DNA from 2 places in the Streptomyces sp. NPDC091412 genome. Region 1 is predicted to be linked to the other one. Evidence: riboswitches for the same ligand, from Rfam matches in the RefSeq annotation. Region 1 holds a riboswitch; the other holds the start of a gene.
The links. A riboswitch is a leader RNA that binds a small molecule or an ion and turns the genes downstream of it on or off. The one in region 1 is predicted to bind cobalamin.
Positions count from the first base shown of each region.

Region 2: linked by a shared signal. The riboswitch ahead of ACIQMV_RS22365 (ABC transporter substrate-binding protein) and the one ahead of ACIQMV_RS15275 ((2Fe-2S) ferredoxin domain-containing protein) in region 1 are both predicted to bind cobalamin.

Region 1 covers NZ_JBIVTV010000005.1:119,089-128,969, reverse strand. Annotated here, with positions in the region: gene ACIQMV_RS15280 (maleylpyruvate isomerase N-terminal domain-containing protein) at 1-357, opposite strand, end outside; cobalamin riboswitch at 592-715, shown strand; gene ACIQMV_RS15275 ((2Fe-2S) ferredoxin domain-containing protein) at 776-1,174, shown strand; gene ACIQMV_RS15270 (cobalamin-binding protein) at 1,260-2,180, opposite strand; partial or broken gene ACIQMV_RS15265 (acyl-CoA dehydrogenase family protein) at 2,212-2,388, shown strand; gene ACIQMV_RS15260 (enoyl-CoA hydratase/isomerase family protein) at 2,388-3,464, shown strand; gene ACIQMV_RS15255 (GNAT family N-acetyltransferase) at 3,704-4,309, shown strand; partial or broken gene ACIQMV_RS15250 (rhodanese-like domain-containing protein) at 4,287-4,400, opposite strand; gene ACIQMV_RS15245 (hypothetical protein) at 4,416-4,712, opposite strand; gene ACIQMV_RS15240 (CoA transferase subunit B) at 5,865-6,521, opposite strand; gene ACIQMV_RS15235 (CoA transferase subunit A) at 6,541-7,296, opposite strand; gene ACIQMV_RS15230 (acyl-CoA thioesterase) at 7,296-7,688, opposite strand; gene ACIQMV_RS15225 (3-keto-5-aminohexanoate cleavage protein) at 7,685-8,587, opposite strand; gene ACIQMV_RS15220 (hydantoinase B/oxoprolinase family protein) at 8,584-9,881, opposite strand, start outside.
Region 2 covers NZ_JBIVTV010000009.1:59,069-68,949, forward strand. Annotated here, with positions in the region: gene ACIQMV_RS22325 (hypothetical protein) at 1-131, opposite strand, end outside; gene ACIQMV_RS22330 (hypothetical protein) at 268-633, shown strand; gene ACIQMV_RS22335 (MarR family transcriptional regulator) at 767-1,234, opposite strand; gene ACIQMV_RS22340 (MarR family winged helix-turn-helix transcriptional regulator) at 1,231-1,725, opposite strand; gene ACIQMV_RS22345 (ABC transporter ATP-binding protein) at 2,036-2,707, opposite strand; gene ACIQMV_RS22350 (ABC transporter ATP-binding protein) at 2,700-3,719, opposite strand; gene ACIQMV_RS22355 (ABC transporter permease) at 3,716-4,603, opposite strand; gene ACIQMV_RS22360 (ABC transporter permease) at 4,593-5,561, opposite strand; gene ACIQMV_RS22365 (ABC transporter substrate-binding protein) at 5,582-7,165, opposite strand; cobalamin riboswitch at 7,296-7,427, opposite strand; gene ACIQMV_RS22370 (FAD-dependent oxidoreductase) at 7,554-8,939, opposite strand; gene ACIQMV_RS22375 (TetR/AcrR family transcriptional regulator C-terminal domain-containing protein) at 9,012-9,662, shown strand; gene ACIQMV_RS22380 (alpha/beta hydrolase) at 9,833-9,881, opposite strand, start outside.

The DNA.
Region 1 (9,881 bases):
GACCTTCACGGAACGGCCGGTCCACATCACCTCGGTGTCCGGGGAGAGGTCCTGCGCGGCGGCCGCGGCGATCTCGGTGAGCTGTTCACAGTTGGTCATGAACGCCGCCCAGAGCTCGGCGTCCGACATCCGCCGGTAGGGAGCCTCGCGCTCGAAGCTCCTGGTCGCCACCGGTGTGCCCGCGAGGAACGCTCGCAGTACCCGGGCCAGTTCCTCGGCGTTCCCCGTCTGGTGGGCCAGGACGTCACGCACCGTCCACGCCTCGCACCACGTGCCGTCGTCGGGCCTTCGGCCCTGTACGGCGTGGACGAAGGGAGCCAGCTCGGGCAGCGTGTCGTCGACCTTGGACGGGATCACGGGCCATGGGTATCCCGGTCGAGCCGTCCGTCAAACCGGCGAGCGTCCGATCGGAGGCATGACGCCCCGCCGCGAGCCGACATGCCCTCGCTGCGGATGGCCCCTGTGCTCGAACCGCGTCGGCGGACGCCGCACGGTCTGGTGCCCGCAGTGCCAGCAATGAGCGAAGTGACCGTTGTCCAGTGAGCGAACGGCAATGGGATGATGGTCGGCGACATAAGGCGACGGCGGTCCGAGGAAGCCGGTGTGAATCCGGCGCGGTCCCGCCACTGTGACCGGTGAGCGAGTTCCGGAAGGCCACTGCCCCCGCCCGGGGTGGGAAGGCGGGACGAGTGACGACCCGGGAGCCAGGAGACTCACGCGGTCGCCTCCTCGATCGACACCGGGGCGGATCTCCCCGGGAGGGGAGTGGTGCGACGTGCCCGAAAAGCCGACGGACGAGGCGCCGGACGGTGCCGTGGCGGGGAGCGGTTCGGTGCCGTGCCGGGTCGTCGTGTGCCGGGACTGCTGCTGCGGCAGCCCCAAGGTGACCGGGGTCGATCACGCGGCGCAGACCGCGCGGCTGCGTGCGGAGGTGCCGGTGCGCATCTCCGACTGCCTCGACGTGTGCGAGCAGGCGAACGTCATCGTGGTCCAGCCGTCCGCCGCGGGCCGGACCGCCGGTGCGCGACCGGTCTGGCTCGGGCTCGTCAACGACGAGGACGCGACCGAGGACATCGTCGCCTGGGTACGCGCCGGCGGCCCGGGAGTGGCTCCCCTGCCGGACATCCTCGACCTTTACGCCATCACGCCGCCACGGCGTCCCACGGACTCCTGAGGCCCGCACGGGCGGGGAGGGCCGCACGGGCGGGGAGGGCCGCACACGCAGGGAGGCCCGCACGGGCGAGGAGGCCGACCCATCGTCACCGGCCGGGGAACGGACGGGCCTCGGCCGGTGTGACCGACTCGCCGGCCGATACGCCGTGCAGGATCTGGGCGAGCACCTCCGCCCCGCGTACCACCCGTGGCCCCGGCCGGTTGAAGTAGGACGGTCCGTCCAGTACCCAGACGCGGCCGGACCGAACGGCGGGCAGATCCGTCCAGCCGGGCAGCCTGGTGAGCAACTCGGCTTCCCGCAGGGTGCGTTCAGGCGGGAAGCCGCACGGCAGGACGAGGACCACGTCCGGCTGTGCGACGCGTACCGCCTCCCAGGTCACCGGCTTGGTGTGCTCGCCGGGCGCGCCGAGGAGGGGCTCGCCCCCGGCGGTGGTGATCTGCTCGGGCACCCAGTGTCCGGCGGGCCACAGAGGGTCGAGCCACTCGATCGCCACGACCCGGGGCCGGCCGAGGCCGGCGACCGCGCCGCGGACCCGGTCGAGGCGGTCCCGCAGCTCGGCCCGGCGCCGCAGTGCGCGCTCACGGACGCCGAGCAGGTCGCCGACGGTGACCAGGCAGTCCAGTACGTCGTCGAGCGTGCGCGGCTCCAGGCTGAGGACCCGGGTGCCGGCGTCGAGCAGCCGCACGGTCCGGCTGACCTTCTCGTACGACACCGCGCACACGTCGCACAGGTCCTGGGTGAGCACCACGTCGGGGTGCAGGGCGGCCAGAGCCTCGGTGTCCAGGGTGTACAGCGACGAGCCGGAGTGCGCCGAGCCGCCGACGGCGTCGGAGATCTCCCGGCTGGTGAGCGCGTCCTGGTCCAGGTCGGTCCTGGTCACCACGGGCACCGAGGCGACCTCGCACGGCGGCCAGTCGCACTCGTGGGTGCGGCCGGCCAACTGCTCCGACAGCCCGAGTTCGGCGACGATGTCGGTCGCGGCGGGCAGCAGGGAGACGATGCGCATACCTCGACTGTAGGAGGCTCCAGGACCGCGGACCGGCACCGGGTACTCCGTCGCCGAGCGGGCGCTCCAACTGCACGGGGGCCACGGCTACCTCGGCGAGTACGGCCTTGAGAGGATCGTCCGTGACCTGCGCGTTCAGCAGAACCTGGAAGGAACCAACGAGATCATGCGTGTCAGCGTGGCCCGCGGCCTGACGGAGGCGTTCTGATGACCGCCGCCGAGGAACCCGTTCTGTTCCACACCGACGGACGGGCCGCCCACATCACCCTCAACCGGCCGAAGGCCCTCAACGCCCTCACCCACGAGATGGTGCGCCGTATCGACGAGGCGCTGACGGCCTGGGAGCACGACCCGGCCGTGGAGACCGTCGTCGTCACCGGCGCGGGGGAGCGCGGTCTGTGCGCGGGCGGTGACATCCGCGCCATCCACGACGACGTCCGCGAGGGGGACGGCACCGCCTCGGCCGCCTTCTGGCGCGACGAGTACCGCCTCAACGCCCGTATCGCCCGCTATCCGAAGCCGTACGTCGCCGTCATGGACGGCATCGTGATGGGAGGCGGCGTCGGCGTCTCGGCGCACGGCAGCGTCCGGATCGTCACCGAGCGCTCGCGGATCGCGATGCCGGAGACCGGCATCGGCTTCGTCCCCGACGTCGGCGGTACCCATCTGCTGGCCCTCGCCCCGGGGGAGCTGGGCACCCATCTCGCGCTGACCGGTGCGCAGATAGGCGCCGGCGACGCCGTGCTCTGCGGGCTCGCCGACCATTACGTGCCGTCGGCGGCCCTGCCGGCCCTCGTCGACGACCTCGCCGGCACGCCCGTACGGGAGGTGCTGGCGCGCCATGCCCGACCGCTGCCGCAAGGGGAGTTGGAGGCCCACAGGGAATGGACCGACCCCTGCTACGCCGCCGGGACGGTCGAGGACATCCTGAGCCGGTTGTTCGACCACGGCGGGCCCGCCGCCAAGGAGGCGGCCGAAACCCTGCTCACCAGGTCACCGACCGCCGTGAAGGTCACCCTGGCCGCCGTGCGCCGCGCCCGCCGTCTCGGATCGCTGGAACCGGTCCTCGACCAGGAGTACCGCGTCTCCTGCGCCGCCCTGAGCAGCCCCGACCTGGTGGAGGGCATTCGTGCCCAGGTCATCGACAAGGACCGCGACCCGCGCTGGTCCCCCGGGACCCTCGCCGAGGTGACCGACGCCGACGTGAATCGCTTCTTCGCCCCGCTCGGCGACCGCGAACTGGGCCTCGCCGGCCCCGGCACCACCACGCAGTCGGCCGGGTGAGCAGGACCGTCGCGTCCACCGGACTCGGGCACATGGGCGCCTCACCCCTGGCGTGCTGTCGTGCCCGGTCCGGGCCAGGCCGTGCACCAGCGGGTGGGGCGCTGCCGAGGCCCGGCTCTCGGCACCGGGGATGGTCCCCGGACGCGCCCGCCCCCTCGATGGCCTATAGGAGATGACCGGCGAGCGCTCGTCGTCGCCGCCGGGAAAAGAGCTTGGCTCGGCTTGTGGGGACTTGAAGAATGACGGCCATGCAGACTCGACGGGCATGCCCTGACGACGCAGCGGGGGTCGCTGGTGTCTACGTGCGTTCCTGGCAGGTGGCGTTCGCCGGGCTGGTACCCCAGGTCTGTCTCGACGCCATGGAGCCAAACCGCGAAGAGTCCAAGTGGAAGGCGCGCATCGCGGCGGCGCGGTGGCCGTCGTCAGGAGTGCTCGTAGCCGAGACCGAGGCGGGAATCGTCGGATTCGCAGGTTTCGGCCCGTCCGAGGAGAACCCCGTCGTCGCGGAAATCGGCATGCTCTACGCGCTGCCCGAAGTCTGGGGAACGGGGATCGGGAAGCAGTTGATGTCGGCCACGTTGATGACCTTCGAAAAGGCCGACTACACGCAAGCGACCTTGTGGGTCCTGGAGGACAACGAACGCGCCCGGCGCTTCTATGAAGCTGCCGGCTGGCACGCGGACGGCGCAGCCGTGGAAGACACCACGGGTGGGGCCTCTCTGAACAAGTTGCGCTACCGCCGCGCTCTTGGCCGGCCCCCTCACCGTCTCTTCCGGGACGGGGTGGAGCCGAACGGCCCTTCGCGTCGCCGGCAAGGGGGGCTCAGCAGTCGCAGGCGCCCGTGACCGGGGCGGTCAGGGGGTCGGCGTCGCGGCGCTCCTGGCCCTGCCAGGTCTCGTAGGCGAAGCCCTCGCGCACCCAGTACTCGAATCCGCCCTCCCTGGTCAGGGGTTACTGGTCTGCGGGGCGACGCAGCGAGCGCCTCTGAAGCAGGCCGCCCAGGATGACCAACGCCATGGCGAGGACGAAGAGCGTATCCAGCACGATCTCCGAATCCACTGCCGCCTTGAAGGACATGATCGTCGCCAGGCCTGCGGCCAGCGACACCGTCCCATACCCCCACAGGTCCGGCCGAACGACGCGGCCTCGCAGCCACGGCGCCAGCCAACCGGTGGCCAACGCTAGGACGCCGGCGACAGCCAACAGGCCAAAGCCCACCGCAGCCGCACCAACAAGGAACCAGTCCACGTCCCACACCCCCATTCGCGTGTCCCATCACGCGCGCCTGATCATCGCACGAAATCGCAGCCGAGTGCGGGCAGTTGCCTGTGAGGGCCACTGGGCCGTCCCTGGGCCGTCCGAGGTCAGCCGACGCCGACCGACAACGACAGAAACCCACGGCATCTGAGCTGCTCAGAGCCGTGGGTTTCTTCAGGCCCGCTGGTCAGCGGAAGGGTTGATCAGTAGACCGGCTACTGACCGCAGTTGCCGGCGCTTGCCGCGCCCATCGAGACTCCGCCGTCCTCACGTTATGGCGACCCCGGCAGCGCAGGATGACGGAGTACTCCACGGGCTGGCACGTGGACAGCTCCTGATGCGGCTTCGTTGGCCCGTCAATGGTCCGGATCTTGGTTTCTCTCATCCGCCAGTGAGGGCGAGAACTCCGGGCCCAGCCGCAGCCGAAGGGGGATGGCGAGACACCTTCGTGTGTCTGAGGCCCTGTGGTGCGGCAGGAAGGATGACTCAATAAGAGGCGCCTCCGGCGCGTGCCGGTACCACATGGCACAGGTTGCAACGGCCGTCCAGCGGTGTCCAGCCGGTCCAGGCAATGAGTGAAGTTGCAGGTCAGGGCTGGTCCCGGAGGAGACGACGAAGCTCCGCCGGAGCTGTGGGCGGGGCTTCGTCACGCAAGGGGCTACGACGACGGGCCGCGTCCGGTGCGGCCTCCGCTGCGCACTCGAGCTTTCTTCGCGGCGCGGCGTGCCGCTGAGGATTATTGACGCTGTGGACGAGGTGAGCCGGCCGGCCGGTTGCCGACCGTGTCGTGCCCGGCCCCGGTGGACCGGGGCCGGGCCTGTTGTCGTGGCTTTCGCAGCCCCGGCTGGTCGGTCCACGGTCCACGGTCCACGTAGCCGGGATGGCCTTCGACGTACGGTGTTCCAGTCCTGGAGATCGAAGACCGCCGCGGTCGGTGTGGCAGAAGGCGCGGGAGAGGGGCTGCCGGCACGTCCTTGCCTTCGCCTGCCGACTCTCCGAAGCAGGAGCGGGGCGAGTACGGCCGAGTCGGCATGAGTCACGTCGACGCTCTCCGCGATCGCCGTCACCCGGTGGCGTTCCTCTTCGCCAGGGTCCTCCCATGGCGTTCACCCGCGCGGCTGTCTCAACTGCCGGTGGGACGGCTCAGGCGATGCTCAACTCGCCGACGCCGGCATCGAGCACCGCGGGTTCGGTCTTGGCTCGGACCTCCTCGACGGTGACGTCCGGGGCGAGCTCGACCAGGCGTAGGCCGTCGGCGGTGACGTCCAGGACGCACAGGTCGGTGATGATCCGCTGGACGACTCCCTTGCCGGTGAGGGGCAGGGAGCACTCCTCGACGATCTTGAAGCTGCCGTCCCGGGCCACGTGCTCCATCAGGACGACGACCTTCTTGGCGCCGTGCACCAGGTCCATCGCCCCGCCCATGCCCTTGACCATCTTCCCGGGGATCATCCAGTTGGCGATGTCGCCGGTGGCGGAGACCTGCATTGCGCCGAGGACGGCCGCGTCGATCTTGCCGCCGCGGATCATCCCGAAGGACGTCGCGGAGTCGCAGAAGCTCGCGCCGCGGCGCACGGTCACGGTCTCCTTGCCAGCGTTGACAAGGTCGGGGTCGACCTCGTCCTCGGTCGGGTAGCGGCCGGTGCCAAGGATGCCGTTCTCCGACTGCAGCACCAGCTCCACGTCCTCGGGCACGTGGTTCGGGATGAGGGTCGGGAGCCCGATGCCGAGGTTGACGTAGTCGCCGTCCTTGAGCTCCCGGGCCGCGCGTGCGGCCATCTGCTCACGCGTCCAGCTCATATGCGTGCACCTTCCTCGCTCATGCCCGTACCGTCCTCTTCTCGATCCGCTTCTCGGCGGCCTGCTTCGGGGTGAGAGCGACGACCCGGTGGACGTAGACGCCGGGGACGTGGACCTCGTTGGGGTCGATGTCGCCCGGTTCGACCAGGTGCTCGGCCTCGGCGATCGTGATCCGGCCGCACATCGCCGCGAGCGGGTTGAAATTGCGGGCCGCGTCCTTGAAGACGAGGTTGCCGTGCCGGTCGCCCTTCCAGGCCCGCACCAGCCCGAAGTCGGCCACGATGGCACGCTCGAGCACGTGGTCGAGACCGTCGAAGGTCTCCACCGTCTTGGCCGGGGAGGTCACCTCGACGGTGCCGTCGGCGGCGTACTTCCAGGGGATGCCGCCCTCGGCGACCTGGGTGCCCACACCGGTGCGGGTGTAGAACGCCGCGATGCCGGAACCGCCGGCGCGCATCCGCTCCGCGAGCGTGCCCTGCGGGGTCAGCTCCACCTCCAGCTCCCCGGCGAGGTACTGCCGGGCGAACTCCTTGTTCTCCCCGACGTACGAGGCCACCACCCGGCGCAGACGGCCCGCGCCGAGCAGGACGCCCAGCCCCCAGTCGTCGACGCCGGCGTTGTTGGACACCGTCTCGAGGTCGTCGACACCGGCCTCCAGCAACGCCTGGATCAGCACCGCCGGGATGCCGCACAGCCCGAAGCCGCCCACCGCGAGGGTGCTGCCCGAGGGGATGTCGGCGACCGCCTCGGCGGCCGAGGCCACGACCTTGTCCATCACGCCACCCCCGTGGTCGGAACCAGACGTTCCCGCAGCACCTGGGGAACCGGTGCCGGGCGGCCGTCGGCGTCGACGTGCACGGCGGTGTGTTCGCCGCGCACGCAGACGCCGGCCGGTCCGGTGACGGTCCAGGTGTAGGTGATCGAGCTGTTGCCGACGTGTTCGACCTCGAGGCCGACGGTGTACTCGTCACCGGCCGTGAGCGGCCGGTGGTACGAGGCCGCCGTCGCGCGACGGGGGAACCTCCCGATGTCGATGTCCGGAAGCACCGAGCGGTAGAGCGCGTGCTCGGTGCTTTCCGCCCACCGGTACGCGGCGGTGTGGTGGAACCGGCCGGAGGCGTCGGTGTCGGACCAGGCGACGATGCCGGACGTGCTGTGGACGCTCATGCCGGCACCTCGTCGAGCTGCTTGAGCCCCAGCATGTCGCGCGCCTCGCTCGGGGTGGCGATCTCGTAGCCGAGTTCGTGGATGATCCGCACGGCACGCTCGGTGAGCTCCAGGTTGGTCGCGAGCCGGCCTCGCGAGTAGTAGAGGTTGTCCTCGAGACCGACCCGCATGTGGCCGCCGAGGAGCAGGCCGTGGGTCGTTGCCGGAAGCTGGGTCGGCCCGATGCCCGAGACCCCCCACACCGTTCCCTCGGGAAGGTGCTCCACGAGCAGCTGGAGGATCTTGGGGGTGTACGGCAGGCCGCCCTGGAAGCCGCGCTGACCGCCGAGCACGATGTTGCAGTAGTACGGCCGGGAGTCCAGGCCCTCGGCGGTCAGGGTGGTGAAGTCGGACAGGATGTGCCCGAGGTTGAAGACCTCCCACTCCGGCTTGATGCCACGCCTGGTCATCTCCTCCAGCAGCCAGCGGGAGCGCTTCGGCGTCGTGGTGACGAGGTACTCCCGTTCGGCGGTGCTGGCCGTGATCGTGTGCGAGTCGAGGGTGGCCATCTCGCAGCCCACGCCCTCGATGCCCTTGATCCGTTGGTGCCAGTCGAGTTCCCACAGCTCGTCGTTGAGCTGGACCGGCATGTCGCCGTGGATGCCGCCGCCGGTGGAGTTGTTGATGACGATGTCGGTCCGGGCCCGGATCAGCGAGTTGATCTCGGAGTAGACCTCGGGATCGCAGGTGGCCAGGCCGTCCTCGCGGCGGGCGTGGACGGCCACGACACTGGCTCCGGCCTCCCAGCAGCGGGCCACGTCGTCGGCGATCTCCCGGGGGGTGACGGGCAGGTGGGGACTCTGCTCCTTGGTGGCCATGCCACCGGTCGGGGCGATGGTCAGGATGATTTTGCGGCTCATCGGTTGTCTCCCGCGGTCGTGTCGGCGCGTTCGAGCGAGGCGAGGTCGAGTTCGAGGTCGTGGAACGGCTCCTGGTCGCTCAGGTGCACGTCGACCGCGAGCAGGGCACCGGTCCGTGGGCAGGCCCAGCCGGTGACCGTCAGGTCGTGGTGGAGGGTCGCGCCGACGGACGGTGGCAGAGACAGGGCGAACCGATGGGCTCCCTCGCGCCACCTGGTGGAGCCGGAGGAGAGCACGACGCCCTCGGGGGTGCGCACCTGGAACTGGCCGGTGTCCGTGTCCCGGACGAGGAGGAGCCGGTCGCCCAGCCGGACCGCGTCGTCGGGAGCCGCCTCGATGACCGCCACCGGGTCCACGACGGCGGCAGGCTCGACGCCCAGCCGGGCGGCGCGCTGTGCGCGGCGGGCGGCGGAGGTGGCGGTCGCGTCGACCGACTCGCCGTCCTCGGAGAGGACCACGCCGTAGGTCTCCCGGGCCTCCTCCGGTGTGACCAGGCCGTAGTGGATGTCGTCCAGGGCGTCGGCGGGGGCGCGGTCGAGCGGGTCGCCGATGCCGCCGCCGCCCTGCCAGGTCACCTCGAACAGGTCCGCCGGGGTGATCGGGAAGGAGCCCGGCTTCGGGCCGAGGTTCCGGGGCTGTTCCCCGCCGGCCCGGAAGCGCTGGCTGACCATGGCGCCGGGCAGGCCGCCGCCGAGCCCGACGGAGTTCGGCACCTCGGCGCCGTGCGTCATCACGAGCGCCTCGGCCCGAGGCACGGAGACGGTGACGCCGACCTCGGCCCCGAGGCCGCCACGGCGGCGACCGGCACCACCGGTACCGGGGGCGAGACGCCGGTAGTGGTAGAAGAGCGGGGTCTTCTGTTCGTTGACCTCCACGTCGGCGATCGAGGGGCACGGGGCGTTGATCGGTCCTGCGGCGTTCTGCCCGTCGTGGTCGGCGAAGGCGCCGAAGCCCCCGGCCAGCGGGTCCATCAGGTGGAGGCCGAACACCTTTCCGTGCCGGTCGCGGCCGGAGAGGTTGAAGGTCGCCATCGTGCCGCTGCTGACGGCCTGGGCGCGGTGCGCGTACTTCGGCGAGGCGAGCAGCAGCCGGTTCAGCGCCGCGGAGACGACGTTGCTGACCGTCCAGACCGCCTCGACGGTGGCGGACCCGACCGGTGCCGGCGGTACCGCGGTGCAGACGAGTCCGTCCGGCGCCGAGATCTCCACCGGGCGCAGCAGGCCCTCGTTCCACGGGATGCCGAAGCCCAGGGTGGGGATCACCGCACCCGCGACGCCGCCATCGAGGCCGGCGC
Region 2 (9,881 bases), on a different contig from region 1:
CACTCGGCAGCGTCCATCTCCCCAGTGCCGGACTCGCCGTAGGTCAGTCCGGTGACCGCGTCGACGAGGACGGCCCCTTTGACTCCCGGCACTTCGAGCAGGCGGCGCAGGGAGTCTTCGACTGAGGACACCGGCATCCCTTCACGAACCCTTCACATTCGGTCAGAAATTACAGTAGTTTAAGCCAGACATTCCAGAACAGGTTGTCTGACCAAGTTTTTCTGACACGGCCTCAGCGCCGGGTCACACAGCGCGAAGGGCCGGAGCATGAGCATCGAGACCGCACTCAAGGAAGCCATGGCGATCGAGGGTGCGATCGGCGTCGCCGTGGTCGATTACGAGAGCGGCATGTCGCTGGGGACCCTCGGCGGTGGCCACGGACTGGACCTGGAAGTCGCCGCCGCCGGCAACACGGAGGTCGTACGCGCCAAGACGCGGACGCTGGCCACCCTCGGCATGAACGACTCGATCGAGGACATCCTCATCACCCTCGGTGAGCAGTACCACCTCATACGCCCTCTGAACAGCAGCGACGGGAGCCTGTTCCTCTACCTGGCACTCGACCGGTCCCGCGGCAACCTGGCTCTCGCGCGCCACTCGCTCAAGCGCATCGAGGCCACCCTGGAGATCTGACCCCGCCACCCCGCCGCACACACCGCCGGTGCCGGGCCGCCCCTCCCCGCGACCGGTGCCGACCGGACGGTTCGGGGCCGACGTGTGCGTCCAGGGCCGACGCATGCGTCAACGAGGTGGCCCGGTCGGGTGGTCAGGCGGTCAGCGCCGCAAGCTCCGCGTTGGCGTGCTCGGTGACCAGGGCGAGGACGCGGCCCGCGGCGGCCAGGTCCTCGGCGGGTATCCCGCCCCAGATGCGGGCGGTGATGGGGGCGGTCTCCGCGCCGACGGCGGCGAGCAGTTCGCGCCCCGCGTCCGTGGGACGAAGGTGCGCGCCGTCGGTGGCGAGCAGTCGCCTGTCGAGCAGTTCGCCGAGAGTGGCGCGGACGTCGGCCGGATCGGCCTTGAGGGAGCCCTGTACCCGGGTGGCGAGATCGTCCGGCGTCTGCGGGGCGTCGGCGGTGACGGCGGCGCGCAGGGCGATCTGCTGCTGGAACGTGATGCCGTGCCGGGCCAGGACGTGCTCCAGGACGCCGCGGGCGGCGTAGTGGGCCAGGCCGAGGGCCCGGGCGTCGGCGACGGGTCCGGTGGTGGACGCGCTGGTGGATGCGGTGGTCGTCATGGTGTCGTCCCCTGAATGCTCTCGTCGTTCGGCAGGGATGGAGCGAGAGGTGCGTCGAGAAGGGTCGTCAGCTCGTCGGTGAACGCGCGCGTCCGTGGGGCGTCGAGTCCGCCGAGCGGCTCCAGCAACTGCTGAAGCAGTTCCTGGACCACCCCGATGGCCTGCCGCGTGACGGCTTGGCCCTGCTCGGTGAGGGCGAGTTGTACGGCGCGCGGATCGCGGGGATCGCGGGTGCGCTCGATCAGGCCGGCCGACTCCAGGGCGCGCGCCAGCTTGGAGACGTACAGCGCCTCCAGACCTGTGTGGTCGGCGAGTCGGCGCTGACTGGGCCGCTCGCCGGCGCACTGCATGCCGTACAGCGACGCGACCAGTGAGTACTGCGCGTGGGTGAGGCCCAGTGGAGCCACCGCGCGATCGACCGCGACGCGCCACTTGGTGGCGAGCCGCCATACCAGGAAACCGGGTGTGGGCCCCGGTGAACCCTTGCTCATGGCATATAAAGTACATGGCTACTATGTCCATGGCTACTATTTTCGGGCGGATCTGGACGGCGCGTCCCGAACAGATCAACGACGCCCAGTGCTGTGGCCGGGAGGGTTTGCCGGGAAGCTCGCGGCGTCCGGTGCTGGGGGCACCTCCCACGCCCTTCGGGCAGTGGGGGAGCCTCGCGAGGCGGAGCATTGCCCGCGTACTGGATGTACTCGGGTGATGCGACAACGCGGCGTGGGGGTACCCCCGGCCGAAGGCTGGGGGAGTGCCGTGCCGGGCGTCGCGAGCCGGCACACCTTTCCGGTCACAGCACTAGTGCGCCCGGCCGGTGCCCGACAGCGTGTCCCAGTGGACGGTGCGGTCGCACCAGCGGTGGAGCAGGGCGCGGTCGTGGCCGACGGCGAGGAGGCCCGCGCCGGTGGCGGCGCGGTAGTCCTCGACGACCGCGACCAGGGCGGCCGTCGTGGAGGCGTCGAGCATCGCGGTCATCTCGTCGCAGATCAGCCAGCGGGGGCGCAGGACGAGGGCCCGGGCCAGGCAGGCGCGTTGGAGCTGGCCGTCGCTGACCTCGTGCGGTCGTCTGCCGAGCAGGTCGGGGGTCAGACCGGCCCTTCCGGCGAGTTCGGTGACGCGCTCCCGCACCTCGTCGCGGCGGCCGGTGGCCCGCAAGGGCTCGGCGATCAGGTCGGTGAGCGTCAGACGCGGGTCCGCGGAGAGGCGGGGTTGCTGGAAGACCACGCCGAAGGCGGTGCGCAGCGGGCGCGGGGCGCGGTGGCGCCACCCTCGTACGGACGCGCCGTCCAGCAGTACGGTGCCGGAGTCGGGGCGGTGCAGCAGGGCCGCGACCCGGGCGAGCGTGGACTTGCCGCAGCCACTGGGGCCGAGCAGGCCGACCGCTTCACCGGGCGCGACGGTGAGTGAGACATCTCGTACCGCCGGATTCCGCCGGTCGTAGCCCGCGGTGATGGCGCGCAGTTCAAGCATGCACGTCCTCCGATGCTCCCTGGGACGCTTCCCCGCCGGTCGCCGAGGCGGGGTGGGGGTGGTGGCAGGCGACCTCGCCGGCTGTCGGCGGCAGTACGGCGCAGGCGTCGTCGGCCCGGTCGCACCGGGCGGCGAAGGCACAGCCCTCGGGGAGGGCACCGAGTTCGGGTGGCAGGCCGGGGATGGCGGTGAAGGCCCGGTCGGGGAGGGCCTGGAGCAGGCCGCGGCTGTAGGGATGACGGGGGCCGCGCGCGCCGAAGAACACCTCCGCGTCGGCCAGTTCGACGATCCGGCCCGCGTACATGACGGCGATCCGGTCGGCGATCCGTTCGGCCGCGGCCAGGTCGTGCGTGATCATCAGCAGGCCGCGCCCCGCCGCGTCCGGATTGCCCGGGCGGTCGAGGTGGCGCCGCAGTTCGTCGACCGTGCGGTCCACCAGGTCACGGTCGAGCCCGGTGGTCGGTTCGTCGGCGAGCAGCAGCGGCGCGTCACCGACGAGGGCCAGGGCGGTGGCGGCGCGCTGGGCCAGGCCGCCGGACAGCTCGTGCGGGTGGCGGTCCAGGTGATCCGCGGGGAACGCGGCGCGTTCGGCGGCCGCCCGCGCGGCGGAGCATACGGCCGCGCGGCCGCGGACCCCGGTCAGTGCGGCGATCGTCTCCTCCACCTGGGAGCGGATGGTGCGCACGGGTGTGAGATGGGCGGCCGGGCTCTGCGGTATGAGCCCGACCAGCCGGCCCCGTACCGTCCTTGCGAGGGTCCGTTCGTCGGCCGAGAGCAGGTCGAGGCCGCCGAGCATCGCCTCCCCGGCCGCCTCGGCGTTGCCGGGAAACAGCCCCAGCAGGGCGGAGGCGAGGACGGACTTGCCGCAGCCGCTCTCGCCGATCAGGGCCAGGCACTCGCCGGCCGCGACGTCGAAGTGCGCGTCGGTGACGGCGGCGACACGGCGCCCCCCGGGCATGAGGAAGCGCACCGACAGTCCGCGCACCGACAGCACGGGCGATCGCTCGGTCACAGCATCAGCTCCGATCGGCGGCGGGGGTTGATCCGTTCCCGCCAGGCTCCGGCGAGTCCGGCGATGGCGAGGGTCGGGACGATGACGAACAGGCCGGGGAAGACGGTCGGCCACCACTGTCCGGCCAGCAGCGAGCCCCGCGCGCCCTGGATGAGGGTGCCCAGGCTGGCCATGTGCGTGGGCAGTCCGAGCCCGAGGAAGGACAGCGCCGATTCGTGCCACATGGCGTGCGGCACCATCAGCGCCGCGGCGAGCGCGGCCTGGGGCAGCACGGCGGGCAGCAGGTGCCGTACGGTCACCCGCCACCTGGACGCGCCGCCGGAGACGGCGGCGTCGATGTACGGGCGTGAGCGCAGGGAGAGGACTTCGGCGCGGACGATCCGGGCGGTCGACAGCCAGTGGGTGAGCGCGACCGAGACGATCACCGGCCAGACGCCCGGCCGGAACATGGCGACGATGAAGATGCCGAGCAGCAAGTGGGGTACGGAGGAGACCGTGTCCACGACCCGCATGATCCCGCGGTCGACCCAGCCGCCCAGCGCACCGGCGGTGGCTCCGACGGCGGTACCGACGACGGTGGCCGTCACAGCCGCGGCCACTCCGACGAGCAGGGAGACGCGCAGTCCGTAGACGCAGCGCAGCAACAGGTCCCGGCCGAGGTCGTCGGTGCCGAAGGGGTGGGCCCGGCTCGGTCGCAGCAGCTTGGCGGCCAGATCGACGGCCTGCTGGTCGAGTTGGACCAGCGGTGGCACGACGAGGACGGCGAGGACGGTCGCGGCGACCAGCACGGCGGAACCGCGCACCCGCAGTGTGCGGGTGGAGCGGCGCCTCGTCCCGTACGAACGCCAGACGGTTTCCCCGGAGGCGGGAACGTCACATGTCACTGAACTTCACCCTCGGGTCGAAGAGTCCGTAGAGCAGGTCCGCGAGCAGGTTGCCGACGAGGACGGCGGCCGTGGCCAGCGTGGTCAGCGCGGCGAGCAGCGGGAAGTCGACGGAGGTGGCCGCCTCCACGGTGGCCGCGGCGATGCCCGGCCAGCTGAAGACGCTCTCCACCAGCAGGGCGCCGGTGATGAGTTCGGGCACGCGGGAGCCGATCAGGGTGAGCACCGGAAGCAGGCCGGAGCGAAGGGCGTGGCCGAGCAGGACCGTGCGCTCGTTCAACCCGCGGGCCCGGGCACCGCGTACGGGGTCCTCCGCCAGCGCGTCGCCCACGCCTTGGCGCACGTAGAGGGTGAACCACGGCAGTTGGGAGACGGCGAGCACCCCGGCCGGCAGTACGAGATGGCCGGCCACCTGCCCTGGGGTGACCTGTTCGCTTGCGGTGTCGGTGAGCCCGCCGGCCGGGAGCACGCCCAGTTGGAGGGCGAACAGCCAGATCGCCAGCAGGGCGAGCCAGAAGACCGGTGCCGCCTCCAAGGAGTAGGCGAGTGACGTGACGACCCGGTCGAGCAGGGATCCCGGCCGGCGCGCGGCGAGGACGCCGAGCACGGTGCCCGCCAGCACGGCCGTCGCGAAGGCGACCGCGCACAGCAGCGCGGACCACACAAGACGCTCCCCGATGACCTGGGTGACCGGCTGCCGCATCACGCTCGACTCGCCGAGGTCGCCGGAGAGGGCGGAGGTCAGCCAGTGCCACCAGCGCGAGGTGAACGGCTGGTCCACGCCCAGGTTGGCGCGCAGCCGGTCGAGGGTCTGTCCGTCGGCACGGAGGGCCGCCGTACCCGCGTACGCCTTGACCGGGTCGAAGGGGGAGACGGCGGCGATGGCGAACACGCCGAAGGTGACGACGAGGAGGACGGGGGCGGCGAACAGCAGCCGCCGCCCCACCAGACGCGCCATCGCCGCCCAGAGCGGGGAGGTCACTTCTTCGGCTGCCAGTCCTGGAGGTTCCACCACGGGCCGCTGGCGAAGCCGTGCTCGTGCGGCTCGACCTGCGTGGTCAGGCCGTCCCAGTGGTCGGCCAGCACATAGAGGTGGTCGATGTGGGTGAGGAAGGTGTAACCGGGGTCCTTCACGAGTTCGCGCTGCACCGTGTCGTACGCGGCCCGGCGGGTGTCGGTGTCCTGGCTGCGGCGGCCGGTGTCGAGGGCCTTGTCCACGGCCGGGTTGGCGAAGTGGCCCATGTTGTTGAAGCCGTCGCCGGCCAGGGAGGAGTGCAGCAGGGTGAACAGGCCGAAGTCGGGGTCGCCGCTGCTGTCGAGTCCGGCGAGGACGGCGTCGCTCTTCATCCGCGGCTCGATCACCTCCCAGGTGGCGCTCTCCACCTTCACCTCGATGCCCGCCTTCTTGGCGTCGGAGGCGTAGGCGAGGGCGTGGTCCTGGCGGACCTTGTCGCCGGAGGGGTAGAGGAGCGTGAAGGAGGCCCGCAGACCGTTCTTCGCGCGGATGCCACCGCTGCCGGCCTTCCAACCCGCCTGATCCAGCGTCCGCTTGGCCTTCGCCAGGTCCTGCGGTCGCTCGATGCCCGCGGCGAACCAGGGGTCGTCGCTCGGCAGCGGTCCGTAGGCAGGGCGCCCTGCCCCGTCGAGGATCTTGTCCACCATGGCCTCGCGGTCCACGGCGGCGTCCAGCGCCTGGCGGATCGCCCGGTCGCCGGTGACCCTGTTCTGCTGGGGGAGGGTGACGGCCCGGAAGTCGTAGGACTTCGCGTCGTACGTCGTCTTCGCCGTGTCGCCCTTGAACGTGGCGGCCAGGTTGGGCGGCAGGACCGCGCCGTCGAGGTCGCCCGAGCGCAGCCGGGTGGCGCGCACGTCGTCGTCCTTGACGATCGCGATCGTCACCTTCTTCACCTTCGGCTCGCCGCCCCAGTAGCCGGGGTTGGCCTTGAAGGTGAGCTTCTCGCCCTTGCTCCAGCCGGTGAGGACGTACGGTCCGGTGCCGACCGGCCTGGTGTTGAAGGAGCCGGTGTTGGGGTTCTGGCCCCCGGCGATGTGCTGGGGGACGATGGGCAGGACCGTGCGCCCCGCGAACGGCGCGTAGGGGTACTTGAGCGTGAAGACGACCTTGCCGTCGCGGTCGGCCCGCACCTCCTTGATGGCGTCCAGCTCGCTCCGGGCGGTGTTGTTGGTCTTCGCGTCGAGGATCGTCCGATAGGTGAAGACCACATCGGCGGCGGTCAGCGGCTTGCCGTCGCTGAACTTCACGCCGTCGCGCAGGGCGTAGGTGTAGGTGAGCCCGCCGTCGCCGACCTGGGGCAGTGAACTCGCCAGTGCCGGCCTCAGCTTCATGTCGGCGTCCCGGGCGAGCAGACCGTCGAAGATCTTGGAGTTGCCGTCCTTGCCGTAGCCGAGAAGAGGACTGAGGGTGTCCGGCTCGGAGGCCACGCCGACCACGACGGAGTCGGAAGCACTCTCGCTGCTCGCACCGCCCCCCGGGGCCGAGCAAGCGGCGGCTCCCACGAGTGTCGCCACCGCTGCGGCTGCCCGTATCCGTCGGACGGTCATGAACCCTCACATCCTTAATGCTGACCAAATGCTTTTGCATAGTAGTCGCAATAGAGCCTCCGGTCACCCGGGGGTCGGATGTGTGAGTTCGTCCCAACTGTCCGGCTGACCAGGAGTTTCGCGGGTGCGGAGGCGCGGAGGCGCGGAGGCAGGTGGGCGCGGCCATCGCTTCCCAGGCCCTCCTCGGGCCCAGTGCGTAGGACGGCGGTCGTTCCCGCTCACCGGTGCGGGGCAGTCCCGGATTCCCACCGGGTTCCCTCTTGCGACGCGTCCCGCGTGGCGGGCGGGGCGAACCAGCTGCGCGGGCCGGCCTGGGGTCTTCCCGGATCGCGGCCGATCATGTCCAGTATTCGGATGGCGAGCCCGGACAGGCGTCCGGTCCTGCTCGCTACGGGATCCGGTGCGCGCCCTCGGCCCCCACGCGCCCCGCGTACTCCGCCAGCCCCTGCGTGGTCTCTCCCGCCCAGCCCACGTAGCCGTCCGGGCGGATGAGGAACACCCCCGCGCCGTACCCCTGGTGCGCCGTGTCCCCGTCCGTCGTCAGCAGGGTCCAGTGCGGACCCCGGAACGCGTCGAACAGCCGGATCCCGCCCACCGTCCCGTCCGGCGCACGGTCGCCCGCCCGCACGGGGCCCGGGGACCGGCGGGTTTCCTCCGTGAGGGAGGAGGCCCGGTAGCCGAGGCCGAGTTGGCGGGTCGCCCCGCCGCGGCGGGTCTCGCCGCGGTGAACGCTCGTCGACAGCGCGAGCATGTCGGCGGCGCTCGGGCGCCGTTCCTCCTCGTAGGTGCCGAGGAGGGAGTCGGGCACCCCGTCCCGCAGCACCGCGCCCAGCTTCCAGCCCAGGTTGCAGGCGTCCTGCACGCTGGTGTTGAGGCCCTGGCCGCCGGCCGGCGAGTGGATGTGCGCGGCGTCCCCGGCGAGGAAGACCCGGCCCTCGCGGAAGCGGTCCGCCAGGGCCGCCCGCGGGCGGAAGTCCGAGGCCCACCGCACCTCGGTCACGTCCTGCGGGGCGAGATGCGAACGGGCGGCGACGACCTGGCGCATGCCGTCGAGGGACAGGTCCACCACGGTGCCTTCCGGGAACCCGGCCACGACCTGGAAGTCCTCCGTACCCGCGAGCGGGCAGATCGCCATGAAGCCGTCGCCCTCTCCGCCGGCCGGGAAGATGTGCCAGTTGTCGCGGTCCAGACCGGTGATGCGGACGTCAGCCACCAGCATCGGGCTCGGATCGACCGTCTCGCCCGTCATGCCGATGCCCAGCGCCCGGCGCACCGTCGAGCGGCCCCCGTCGGCGGCGACCACGTACCTCGCCGTCAGAGCGGCGCCGGAGACGAAACGCACGGTCACCCCGGCCTCGTCCTGAGCGAGACCGACGACCTCCCGGCCGAAGACGACCCGCCCGCCCAGCTCCTCCAGCCGTGCCAGCAGGATCCGCTGCGTGCGCCACTGCGGCACCATCCACCCTTCCGCGTACGGCGAGTCCTCGGTCGCTTGCACCGGTTCGAACATCCGGTGTTCGCCCGTCCGCCGCCCGTTCTGCCAGATCATCCCGACCGGATAGGTGCCGCCGGCCGCGCGGATCGCGTCCAGGACGCCGAGGTCGTCGAAGACCTCCAGGGTGCGCGGCTGGATCCCCTTGCCCCGCGAGCCGGGAAACAGCCCGTCGGCCCGCTCGACGACGAGCGCGTCCACCCCTCGCCGGGCCAGATCGATACCGAGGGTCAGTCCGCTGGGGCCCGCGCCCACGATCAGTACGTCCACCTGTGCGGTCATGTGCCGATGCTCCTTAACGCCGTTAAGTTCGGTCTGTCAGACGATGGACTTAACGCCGTTAAACTGTCAAGCGTGAACTCGGAACCACGCCTGCCTCTCGACCGCAAGCGGGTCGCGGACGCCGCCCTGGCCCTCCTGAACGAGGTGGGCCTGGCGGGCCTGACGCTGAGCGCCATCGGCCGCGAGCTGGGCGTCAAGGCACCCGCCCTGTACTGGCACTTCAAGGACAAGCAGGCCCTGCTCGACGAGATGGCCACGGAGATGTACCGCCGGATGATCGCGGGGACCCCTCTCGACCCCGCGGACACCTGGCAGGAACGGCTGCGCAAGTCGAACCACGGTCTGCGCGAGGCGCTGCGCGGCTACCGCGACGGCGCGAAGGTCTTCAGCGGCTCACGTTTCACCGGCATGGAGCACGCCGAGCAGATGGAGGACAACCTGCGTCTGTTCACGGCCGCCGGCTTCACGCTCGCCCAGGCGGTGCGCGCGACTACGACCACGTATCTCTACACGCTCGGCTTCGTCACCGAGGAGCAGGGCGTCGAGCCGCTGCCCGACGAACGGCGCGAGGGCTTCGACATCGGGGAACGCGCCCGGATGATGGCCGACTTCCCGCTGTCCGCCGCCGCGGGCGTGGAGATCTTCGCGGACTACGAGCAGCACTTCGCGGAGGGACTGGAACTCGTGATCGACGGCATCGCCACGCGGTACGGAATCGAGTGAGGACGCGGCCCGCAGGACGGTGAGTCGCCGGCGGCGCGGTCACGTGCGGGCCGCGGCCCGCGGGACGCCGGGTCCCGACTTCCGCGGTTCGGGACGTGGCGACGTCGCCCCGCTCCTCACCCGCGCCGGAACCCACGCCGACCGGAGCCAGGGCTCCCAAGGGACAGGCGCTAAGCCGTTCCGGGGGTGTCAGCCGTTCCGAGGGCTTCGCGCAGGAAC